DNA from 2 places in the Bacillus methanolicus genome. Region 1 is predicted to be linked to the other one. Evidence: riboswitches for the same ligand, from Rfam matches in the RefSeq annotation. Region 1 holds a riboswitch; the other holds the start of a gene.
What was found. A riboswitch is a leader RNA that binds a small molecule or an ion and turns the genes downstream of it on or off. The one in region 1 is predicted to bind S-adenosylmethionine.
Positions count from the first base shown of each region.

Region 2: it holds a riboswitch for S-adenosylmethionine, as region 1 does, so the genes downstream of both, fbpA (Fur-regulated basic protein FbpA) here and mtnW (2,3-diketo-5-methylthiopentyl-1-phosphate enolase) in region 1, are expected to answer to the same signal.

Region 1 covers NZ_PNFF01000001.1:549,163-555,180, forward strand. Annotated here, with positions in the region: gene C0966_RS02810 (carbon-nitrogen family hydrolase) at 1-782, opposite strand, end outside; gene C0966_RS02815 (pyridoxal phosphate-dependent aminotransferase) at 903-2,075, shown strand; SAM riboswitch class I at 2,162-2,265, shown strand; gene mtnW (2,3-diketo-5-methylthiopentyl-1-phosphate enolase) at 2,485-3,708, shown strand; gene C0966_RS02825 (2-hydroxy-3-keto-5-methylthiopentenyl-1-phosphate phosphatase) at 3,705-4,367, shown strand; gene C0966_RS02830 (methylthioribulose 1-phosphate dehydratase) at 4,364-4,999, shown strand; gene C0966_RS02835 (1,2-dihydroxy-3-keto-5-methylthiopentene dioxygenase) at 5,021-5,554, shown strand; gene C0966_RS02840 (aspartyl-phosphate phosphatase Spo0E family protein) at 5,869-6,018, shown strand, end outside.
Region 2 covers NZ_PNFF01000001.1:1,255,878-1,261,895, reverse strand. Annotated here, with positions in the region: gene C0966_RS06310 (peptidoglycan D,D-transpeptidase FtsI family protein) at 281-2,356, shown strand; SAM riboswitch class I at 2,475-2,583, shown strand; gene fbpA (Fur-regulated basic protein FbpA) at 2,706-2,873, shown strand; gene C0966_RS06300 (alpha/beta hydrolase family protein) at 2,966-3,811, shown strand; cobalamin riboswitch at 4,049-4,247, shown strand; gene metE (5-methyltetrahydropteroyltriglutamate--homocysteine S-methyltransferase) at 4,401-6,018, shown strand, end outside.

The DNA of each region.
Region 1 (6,018 bases):
TAATAAAAGTCCGGCATTCGGTCTTCGAAAATAGGGATCATTTTCCGAACCTTTTCTGTCTCGCTCAAATTAATTTCGGCAACAAGAATTTCTTCCTGCTCTCCGGCTTCTGCAATGATTTCCCCCCACGGATCAATAATCATGGAATGACCCGCGAATGTATTGTTCGGGTCTTGCCCGGAACGGTTGCAGGCAATGACAAAACATTGATTTTCGATTGCGCGTGCGATTAAGAGGCTTCGCCAATGGGAAAGTCGGGAATGAGGCCATTCTGCCACAACAAACAATGCTTCTGCACCTTCCGCAGTATGAGTGCGGATCCATTCCGGGAAACGAATATCGTAGCAAATTACCCCTGCAAATTTTCTGTTTTCAAGCTGAAATAAACCTTTTGATTTTCCGCGGGTCAAAAAAAGATGTTCATTCATCAGCTTGAATAAGTGGAGTTTACTGTATTCGTGAATTTTATTGCCGTGTTTGTCGACAATCAAAAGCGTGTTAAAGACTCCTTCAGAGGTTTTGTTTGCAACGGAGCCACCAACAAAATGGATCCCGTGTTTTCTTGCTGCATTTTGCAGAAAAACAGTTGTTTCACTAGCATTTTCATCGGCTATTTCATTGATTCGAGTCAAATCATATCCTGTAGTCCATAATTCCGGAAGAAGAATTATATCCGGTTTTTTTGCAGCAGCTTCTTGTATAAGATTTTCCGCAGATTGAAAATTTTTTTTCGGATCGCCGAAGGCAAGATCCATCTGAATACATGCTATAGTTAATTTCATGACCTTCACCCTGTTTGAAAAATTTTATTCTTTACAAGCTTACATTTACGTTATATTATTTTTGACTAGAATTTCAACAATTTTATAAAATGAAAATAATTTCTGATTGTAGGTGTAACGATGAAACATTTCTCCCAATCTGATTTATTAAACAGCCTTCCGAAACAATTTTTTGCTTCGCTTGTAAAAAAAACAAACCAATATATTGAGAAAGGCTATGATGTCATTAATCTAGGCCAGGGAAACCCTGACCAGCCGACTCCTGAACATATTGTGAAAAAACTTCAGCAAGCTGCAGCAAACCCTGTGAACCATAAATATTCACCATTTCAGGGATTTCGATATTTAAAACAAGCAGCTGCGTTATTTTATAAACGGGAATACGGGGTGGAACTGGATCCGGACAAAGAGGTGGCAATATTGTTCGGCGGGAAAGCCGGGCTTGTTGAAATTCCGCAATGTCTGTTAAACCCGGGGGATGCCGCTCTCGTTCCTGATCCGGGATACCCGGATTATTGGTCAGGGATTGTATTGGCTCGTGCTGAGATGATCACCATGCCGCTCCGTGAAGAAAACGACTTTCTTCCTGATTTTGCCGATCTGCCGGAAGAAGATGCAAAAAAAGCAAAATTAATGTTTTTGAATTACCCGAATAACCCGACCGGGGCAACGGCGACAAAAGAATTTTTTGAACAGACTGTCAAGTTTGCCGAGGAAAATGATATTTGTGTTGTTCATGACTTTGCATATGGAGCCATCGGCTTTGACGGACAAAAGCCGCTAAGCTTTTTGCAGTTTGAAGGTGCAAAAGATGTCGGTATTGAAATTTACACACTCTCTAAAACTTATAACATGGCAGGATGGCGGGTCGGGTTTGCGGTTGGAAACGAAAGTGTGATTTCTGCCATTAACCTTTTACAGGATCACTTGTATGTCAGCTTGTTTGGAGCAGTTCAGGAGGCCGCAGCTTCTGCGTTGACAGAGTCTCAGGAATGTGTAGAAAAACTGAACAAAATGTACGAGTCAAGACGAAATGTTTTGATTAACGGGTTAAGGTCAATAGGCTGGAACGTAACAGCTCCAAAAGGATCATTTTTTGCCTGGCTGAAAGTGCCGGATAACTTTACATCAGAACAATTTTCTGATTATCTTCTTGAAAAAGCGCATATCGTCGTTGCGCCGGGCATTGGCTTTGGCAAGCATGGAGAAGGCTATGTCAGAGCAGGATTACTGACTTCTGAAGAAAGACTTTTAGAAGCAGTTGAGCGAATTAAAGCTTTAAAAATTTTTTAAAATGATGGATTGACAAATCAAAATATTCCTGCGATAATCCAAATAAATCTAGCGCGTAAAAAATTGAATATGAACCAAATATTGTTTTCTTATCAAGAGCAGGCGGAGGGACGAGCCCAATGAAGCCCGGCAACCGACTTATTTTATAAGCACGGTGCTAATTCTTGCAGCAATAGCTGAAAGATGAGAAGATCTTAGTTTGCAGCACTAACCTCTTCTTGTCGAAGAGGTTTTTTTGTTGCGTAAGAAAGAGGTTATCAACCGGTTTTTGAATTTATCGACCAGTCTTAAGGATATCGATGCCTGCCGAATGGGAGCAAATGCACCTTGAACGGGAGTAAACTCCTGATAAACAAAAATAAACATTTTTCGTAAGTATTAACCAGTTTCCATGAAAGGAAGATTCCAATTGAGTGAAATCATTGCGACGTACTTAGTGTTTGACTCCAAACATGACCCTGAAAAAAAAGCGGAAGAAATTGCCCTTGGGCTAACAGTCGGTTCCTGGACCAATTTGCCTGAACTCGAAAAAAATCAGCTCAAAAAACATAAGGGGAGAGTCGTTTCTGTAGAAGGTCTGGCACCCGGGGGAGCTCAAAAAGAAACGGAAGCTTTGATTAAAATTGCCTATCCGACAGTGAATTTTTCATTTGACATTCCAGCCATATTAACAACTGTTTTCGGAAAATTATCAATGGATGGAAAAATAAAACTGCTGGATTTACAGTTTAGCAGCGAGCTAAAAAAAGCTTTTCCCGGACCGCGATTCGGCATTCCCGGCATCCGTGAAAAATTAAATGTGTACGATAGGCCGCTCGTCATGAGTATTTTCAAAGGCTTAATTGGCCGGGATCTTAATTATTTGCTATTCCAGCTAAAGGAACAGGCAAAAGGCGGAGTCGATATTGTGAAAGATGACGAAATACTGTTTGAAAATGAGCTGACGCCATTTGAACAACGAATAACTGAAGGGAAAAAAGCTCTCCTTGATGTTTTTGAAACAACCGGGCACCGGACATTGTATGCAGTCAATTTAACAGGGCGTTCGTCAAAGCTTCGTGATCAGGCAAGAAAGGCTGCGGAATTGGGTGCAGACATATTGCTGTTTAATGTGTTTTCCTATGGCTTGGACATTCTTCAAGAGCTTCGGGAAGATGATAACATTGCCCTCCCGATTATGGCTCACCCGGCATTCAGCGGCGCGATCACCTCATCACCTTACTACGGTTTGTCTCATTCGCTTTTACTCGGTAAGCTAACCCGCTATGCGGGAGCCGATTTCTCTTTGTTTCCTTCACCGTATGGGACGGTTGCACTTGAAAGAGACAAGGCACTTGCGATGGCTGTAGCTTTAAGAGAAAGAGAAGACTATAAGCCGAGCTTTCCGGTTCCTTCAGCAGGCATTCATCCAGGCTTGGTGCCTCTTCTTGTACAGGATTTTGGAATTGACAGCATTATCAATGCAGGCGGCGGTGTTCACGGACATCCGGATGGCACAAAGGGAGGAGGACTTGCATTCAGGCAGGCAATTGATGCAGTTCTTTCCGGCAAATCACTATCCGAAAGCGCGGAGACCTTTCCAGAACTTAGAAAGGCAATTGATTTATGGGGTTCCTTCGAGGTGAACGTATGAAAAAATTTGCCGTATTTTGTGATTTTGATGGAACGATTACGGAAAAAGATAATATAATTTCGATTATGCAAAATTTCGCTCCTTCTGAGTGGATTCAAGTGAAGGACCAAATTTTAGCTCAGGAAATTACAAACCAAGAGGGAGTAGGGAAGATGTTTTCCCTTCTCCCAAGCAGATTAAGAAATAAAATTGCCCATTTTACTGTTCAGAATGCCTCTATTCGCCCCGGATTTCAAGAGTTCATTGATTTTCTTAATGAACATGATATTCCATTATTTATTGTTAGCGGCGGAATTGATTTTTTTGTAGAACCAATTCTTAAAAGATTTGGACCTTTTGCAGGATTATATTGCAACGGAGCTGATTTCAGCGGGGAAAATATTGAGATTCTATGGCCGTACAGCTGTGATGATTATTGTTCAAATGGTTGCGGCTGCTGCAAGCCTTCCGTTATCAGAAAACTGGAAGGAAACAGATTTTATAAAATTGTGGTTGGCGACTCGATCACGGATTTAGAAGCAGCTAAACAGGCTGATTACGTTCTTGCCCGGGATTTTTTAGAGGATAAATGCCGGGAACTAGGTATTCGATTTGATTCATTTGAAACATTTTTTGATTGTATAGAATCTATTAAAAAGATGATTGGGGTGAGAGCATGAGTTTGTTGGCTGAGAGATGGAATGAGCTTGCTGATGTAAAAGATGAATTGGCGGAAAGAGACTGGTTTATGGGGACGAGCGGGAATCTCGCAATTAAGGTTAGTGACAAACCTTTGCAATTTCTTGTAACAGCAAGCGGCAAAGACAAGCGAAAACGTACGGAAGAGGATTTTCTTCTTGTTGACGAAAACGGTCGGCCGGTAGAAAACACTCACTTAAAGCCATCAGCTGAAACTTTGCTTCATGTAGAAATTTACAAAAAGACGAATGCTGGATGCAGTTTGCATGTGCATACAGTTGATAACAATGTCATTTCCGAAATTTACGGTGATAAAGGTGAAGTGAAATTTCAAGGTCAGGAATTAATCAAAGCGTTTGATATATGGGAGGATGACGCTGTACTTTGTTTTCCGATTATTCATAATCATGCCCATATTCCAACATTGGCAAGAACATTTTCTGAGCACGTCAAAGAGGATACAGGGGCTGTATTAATTCGAAACCACGGCATTACTGTCTGGGGAAGAAATGCATTTGAAGCGAAAAAAATTCTGGAAGCGTCGGAATTTTTATTCCGTTATCAATTAAAGCTTCTTGAATATAAGTCATATCAACAGTTAAGAGTTGTCTAAAAAATGAAAGGAGAATGAAAAATGGCGTACATAGTCTTGCAAAACAGTGGAGAAAAAATTGAAATTCAAGAGGATGTAGCTGTATTTTTAGAAAATCAAGGAGTAATTTATGAGCAATGGGATATATCAAAGCTTCCATCCAATCTTCGAGAAAAATATTTATTAACAGATGAAGAAAAAGAACAAATTCTTGAAGTTTTTAAAACCGAAATTGAAGACATTTCTGCCCGCCGAGGATATAAAGCTCAGGATGTTATTTCTCTGGCAGAACATACACCTAATCTGGAACAGCTGCTCGAAAATTTCCAAAGAGAACACCATCATACAGATGATGAAGTCCGATTTATTGTCAGCGGTCATGGAGTTTTTATTATTCAAGGAAAAGACCACAACTTCTTTGAAGTGCATTTAAATCCCGGAGATTTAATTTCCGTTCCAGAAAATACCCGCCACTATTTCACTCTTTCAGATGACCGTAAAGTGGTTGCAGTAAGAATTTTTGTTACAACAGAAGGCTGGGTTCCCATTTACGAAAAGGAAGAAGTCGAACAGTAAGAAGTTCCGAATAGGGTCTGACTCCCTCCAACAATATATTTTGAATTGGAGGGGTCTGACCCTTTGTTTTTCAGTCAGCCCCTTTTTAATTTAATCCTTATTTCTCCAAAAAATGCTTTAAAATCTTCCATCATCCTTTAAAAAAATTGTCGAATAGAACAGCATTTTTCAGACTTTTAGTCGAAAAAAATTTTTTAGGAAAAATAATGTCTAATTTTGCGATTCTATTTACATTCATAGAAATTCTTGTAATATTGAAGTAATGTATTTACGAATATTCTTAAGAAGATTGAAAAGATTAGGAGGAAAAGAGGTTGTGTACTAATAAACAAAGGATGATGAAAGAAATTCAGCACAAGAGGGAAAAAATGATTGACTCCGCTCAAAAACATGGGCTAACAAGTGAGAGAACGATTCGCTGCAGCCAGGAATTGGACATGCTTCTTAATGAATATCAAAGGACA
Region 2 (6,018 bases), 710 kb from region 1:
TAATCTGCAAAATCCCTTTAAACTTAGCGGACTTTTTTTATTATTGCGATTATTTCTAGATAACAGCGATTATTTTAAGATAATTGCGATTTTTTTGATATTATTGCGATTTTTTGAATATAACAGCGATTTTTTCGATATTACTGCGATTTTTCAAAATAACAGCAACTCGCATCTCCCCACACAAAAATTTCCAAAAAAATCTAAATTTAAAGAAAAATAACCCCCATTTTGTTAACAAAAATGGTATCATTAGGTATATAAGGAAGAGGGGTTATCAATGGAAAAAAAGAAGAAAAAAGTGTTCGTGCAGTTCAGGATCAATCTATTATTCTTTTTTGTTTTTTTACTATTTTCATTGCTTATTGTGCGGCTCGGTGTTGTGCAAATTGTCTATGGAAATGAGTATAAGAAAGAAATAGAAAGAACGGTAGATGTTACCGTAAGCCATCCGGTTCCACGCGGAAAAATGTTTGACCGCACCGGCAAAATCGTTGTTGATAATACTCCAAAAAATGCAATTATCTTTATCAACGAAGGCTATGACCAGGATAAAATGATGACCATTGCCAAAAAACTGTCAACTCTAATCGAAATGAAAGATGATAAAATCCCTGAGAGAGACAAAAAAGACTATTGGATTATTAACAATCCTAAAAGAGCTGATAAAAAAATAACAGCAAAGGAATGGAATCTTTATAAGAACAAAAAGCTTACGGACAAACAAATTTATCAATTAAAGCTTGATAGGATTACTGAAAAGGAACTTAGCGAGTTAACGAAAAAAGATCTTGAGATTCTTGCAATTTACCGAAAATTTAACAGCGGTTATGCGTTTACTCCTCAAATTGTTAAAAACGAAAATGTAACTGACGAGGAAATCGCAAGAGTGAATGAAAATCTGAAATATTTGCCGGGAGTTGATACGATTACAGATTGGGATCGATCGTACACTTTTGGCGATACGCTTAAAACCGTTCTAGGAAACATTACGACCTCTGAGGAAGGCCTTCCGAAAGAACAGCTTGATTACTACTTATCAAGAGGCTACAACCGCAATGACCGGGTAGGAAAAAGTTATCTCGAAATGCAATATGAAGACGTGCTTCACGGACAGAAGAAAAAAGTAAAAAACATTACCGACAAAGCTGGAAATCTATTGAAATCAGAAATTGTCTCGGAAGGCAAGCCGGGAAATGACCTTGTTTTGACAATAGATATGGATTTGCAAATTGCAGTTGAAAAGATCATCGAAGAAGAATTGCTAAGAGCGAGATCGATGCCAAGAACCGGATTGTTGGACCGGGCGTTTGTCGTCTTAATGGATCCGAATACGGGCGAAGTGCTCACAATGGCAGGGAAAGTTTTTGCCAGAGATGAAAAGACAGGCGAACGAATTATTCAAGATTACGCATTAGGGAATATTTCTTCATCTTACAATGTCGGGTCTGCGGTAAAAGGTGCAACAGTATTAACAGGCTATAAAACGGGGGCGATCCACCCTTGGTCAACTTTCTATGACTCTCCTTTGTATATTAAAGGCACAAAGGAAAAAAGTTCATGGAGAAACTTTAACGCTTACCTTAATGATATACGGGCACTTAGAGTTTCCTCAAACGTCTATATGTTTAAAACAGCGATTGAAATTGGCAAGGGAACATATATACCAAATCAGCCGCTAATATTAAAAAATAAGGAAGCATTTCAAACAATAAGAGACTCATTCAGCGAATTCGGACTTGGAGTGCGAACAGGGATTGACCTTCCGAACGAACAAATCGGGTATAAAGGCCCGCAAACAATTGGCGGATTTTTGCTTGACCTTGTAATCGGACAGTATGATACGTATACACCGATGCAGCTTGCCCAATATGTGTCCACGATCGCCAATGGCGGTTATAGGATAAAGCCCCATCTTGTGAAAGAAATTCGCCAACCATCCGCAAACGGTGAACCCGGGCCGTTAGTAACTGAAATTCATCCTGCAATTTTAAATAGGATCGACTTAAAGGAAGACTGGTTAAGACAAGTGAAAGAAGGCTTCCGCCAGGTTATGCAGCATAGTGAAGGAACAGCTTATAGAAGATTTGGAGATGCACCATATTCTCCTGCAGGGAAAACCGGTACTGCTCAAGCATTTTACGATGGTCCGCAACGAAAAAATTATAACCTGCCGCCTGAAGTGATGAATTTAAGCTTGGTTGCATATGCACCACATGACAATCCGGAAATTGCGATGGCTGTTGTGGTTCCGTGGGCATATCAGGGCAATTCGGGACATACCGCAAATTATGAAATTGGACGAAGAGTGCTGGATACGTATTTTGAGTTGAAAAAGCAGCGCTCAAAACAATAAGCAGTGGAAGGCAGTGGAATGAAATTGAAACGTTGCCTTTTGCATAAGAACATTAATAATTGACAAAACGGTCAAATTCACTTATATTTAAAGTTAACTAATTGAATATATATTAATATTCTTATCCAGAGAGGTGGAGGGACTTGGCCCATTGAAACCTCGGCAACAGACTCCATGTGAGAACTGTGCCAATTCCAACAAGCAAAATTTTGCTTGAAAGATAAGAAGAGCGGATGTTAATCATTCAACCCCTTCTTGTCGTTGGAAGAAAACGATAAGAAGGGGTTTTTAAGTTTTATAAATCCGATAAATATGATAGGTTTAATTGAAAAAAAGAAAGGAGAACGCTATGAATCTAGACCGTTTAAAACATCTCGAAGAGAAAAAGGAGAAAATAATTGATTTTCTTATCCTTTCAGGTGTTTATAAAAAAGGGAATTTTCAACTATTTGAACTTTCACTGCGTGAACTTGAGGAAGAGTACGAAAAGTTAACGAAAAACAAACCGAGAGATTAATAATTCTTTGATTTTAGTTACGTGTTTCCGGTTTTGCTTACTGTGAAACTGGACGCACAAATTTATAAACCAAAGAAAAGGAGAAACAGCATATGGGAACATATGTAAAGATTCCATGGAAACAACAATTTCTGGCAGCTACGATTGATTTTCCGGCTATGTATGAAAAAACGAATGGGGAATGCGCTTATCCATTGGTTATTATTTGCCACGGATTTACAAGCAGCCGCATTGGGGTAGACCGGCTATTTGTAAAAACGGCGCATGCATTAACATTGGACGGATTTGTTGTTGTAAGATTCGATTATGAAGGATGCGGGGAGAGTCCGGGCGTTTATGGAAACAGTGGGTTGGATGAATTAATTGAACAAACAAAAGCTGTTATCGATTTTGGAATTAAGTTAAAAAATATTGACTACAACCAAGTTGTGCTTTTAGGTCACAGTCTCGGTGGTGCAACTGCTCTCCTGACTGCAGTTGAAGATGGACGTGTAAACAAACTTATTCTTTGGTCAGCTGTAGCCCATCCATACGAGGACATTCGAAAGATCGTAGGCAGAGAGAAAGTGATGAACTTGAAAAAAGTTTCAGCAATAGACCATTTAGGATACTCGTTTACAGCGAAATTTTTTCAATCGCTCGAGAAATATCATCCTCTCATCGCTGCACGAAATTTTTCAAAAGATGTCTTGCTTATTCATGGTACAAATGATGAAGAAATTCCTGCAAAATACAGCGCTGATTTTGAACAAGTTTTTCTTAGAAGAGAAACGGGAACTTGCACAAGAAATGAAGTTATCGGAGCCAATCATACGTTTTCTTGCGGGGAACATTTTCAAGACCTTATATCGAAAACACTTGAATGGATCACAAAAAACGTTACCGTCAAAACCTATCAAAATACAAGAACAAAATCTGTTAAAGAATCAATCATTTAGAAATTCTTTGAAAATAGAATTTGACGAACCTAATCGGAAGTGGTAATCTTAGCACAATGGTTTTTTCTCAGAATATTACGACCACTATTCTTTATTAGCGGACAGGATGGACGCAGCTTTTTTGGTCATTTGAGGAATTTCTGATAGATTAGAAAATTTCCTAGTAAACTGTTTCTAAAGGTATCGTATGAAAAGCTTTTCTCTTTCCGGAGTAATGGCTTTTACATAAATAACAACTCCATAAAGAAGGAATCAGGTTCCTTGAATCAAAAGCATTCAAGGATTAAAAGGGAAGATCGGTGAAAATCCGACACGGTCCCGCCACTGTAAGAGAGGAGTCAGCACAACGAATTGCCACTGGTCCATAAGGATTGGGAAGGTATGTTGCTGATGATGAGACTTAAGTCAGGAGACCTGCCTGGTTCAACAACACTGCTGGACCTACGGGAGATAGGGAGGTGTCAAAATTTTGATCAAGAGTAGAATTGATCGTCTACTCCTGCTTATTTAGGCATTTCTAACTATCTATTTGGTCGTTAGAGATGCCTTTTTATTTTTGTGTTTTTATATCAATATTGGAGGTATGGAGATGAGTGGAATCAAAAGCAGTCATTTAGGTTATCCACGCATAGGTGAAAGGCGTGAATGGAAAAAGGCTTTAGAAGCTTTTTGGGCAGGCAAAATAGGAGAAACCGACTTTCTTGATCAAATGGAGCAGATCCGTCTTTCCCATTTACAAAAACAAAAAGAGAAAGGGATCGATCTCATTCCAGTTGGCGATTTTTCATTTTATGATCATATGTTGGATACGGCTGTTATGTTTGGGATGATACCCGAACGTTTCAACTATAAAGGTGGAGTCGTTCCACTTCATACTTATTTTTCAATGGCGAGAGGGAATCAAACAGCGGTAGCATGTGAAATGACAAAATGGTTCAACACGAATTATCACTACATTGTTCCGGAGTATGAAGGAGCGAAACTAACCTTAACAGAAAATAAACCACTTAACGCTTATCGCGAGGCAAAAGAAATGTTGGGAATTGAAGGAAAACCTGTTCTTGTTGGACCTTATACGTTTATTAAACTTTCTAAAGGATATGCACGTACGCAATTACCTGCTTTTATTTTGCAGCTGGTTCCACTGTACGTGCAAATTTTACAAGAATTAGAGAAAGAAGGAGTCGAATGGGTCCAATTGGATGAACCGATCCTAGTTGCTTCAATCACTAAAGAAGAGATGGAAACAGTCGCTTACATTTATAAACAACTTCACGAAGCAGCACCAAAACTTCGTATCATGCTGCAAACTTATTTTGATTCTGTCGAATGGTACTCAGAGTTGATGAAGCTTCCTGTACAAGGAATTGGATTAGATTTTGTTCATGGCTTAGAGGAGAATCTGCAACATCTTAAAACGGTCGGATTTCCTCATGATAAAATACTTGGTGTTGGACTTGTTGATGGACGGAATGTATGGCGTTCTAATTTATATGAAAAATTGGATCTAATAAAAACCATCACGAATTTTGTTCCACAAGATCGTTTATGGCTTCAATCATCCTGCAGCTTACTGCATGTTCCTGTTACGACAAAATATGAAACGAAGCTGGAACCAGAATTGAAAAATGCTTTAGCATTTGCAGATGAAAAGTTAGATGAAATTATATCCTTAGTCAAAGGTTTTCATTATGGTGAAAGCGACGTTAAAGAGACGTTTGCCAACAATGAGACAATTCTCAATCGTTTAGATAAGTCCAAAGCAAGAAATCGTTCTGAAGTCCATCGGTCTGTTAATCAAATCCAAGCACATCATTTTCATCGAAATGCACCTTTTAAAGAGCGATACGAGAAACAACAATCATTGCTCGAATTGCCTTTATTGCCAACTACAACAATAGGAAGCTTTCCGCAAACTTCAGAAGTGAGACAAGCTAGACTGAAGTGGAAAAAAGGCGAGTGGACGACAGAACGCTATGATGTGTTTATCAAAGAGCAAATTAAAAAATGGATTCATATACAAGAAGAGATTGGTCTCGATGTCTTTGTCCATGGAGAATTTGAACGGACAGATATGGTGGAGTTTTTTGGTGAAAAGTTAGGGGGATTTGCTTTTACACAGAATGGATGGGTTCAATCATACGGCTCACGATGTGTTAGACCTCCAATTATTTATGGTGATGTAGATTTTCTTGAGCCCATGACTG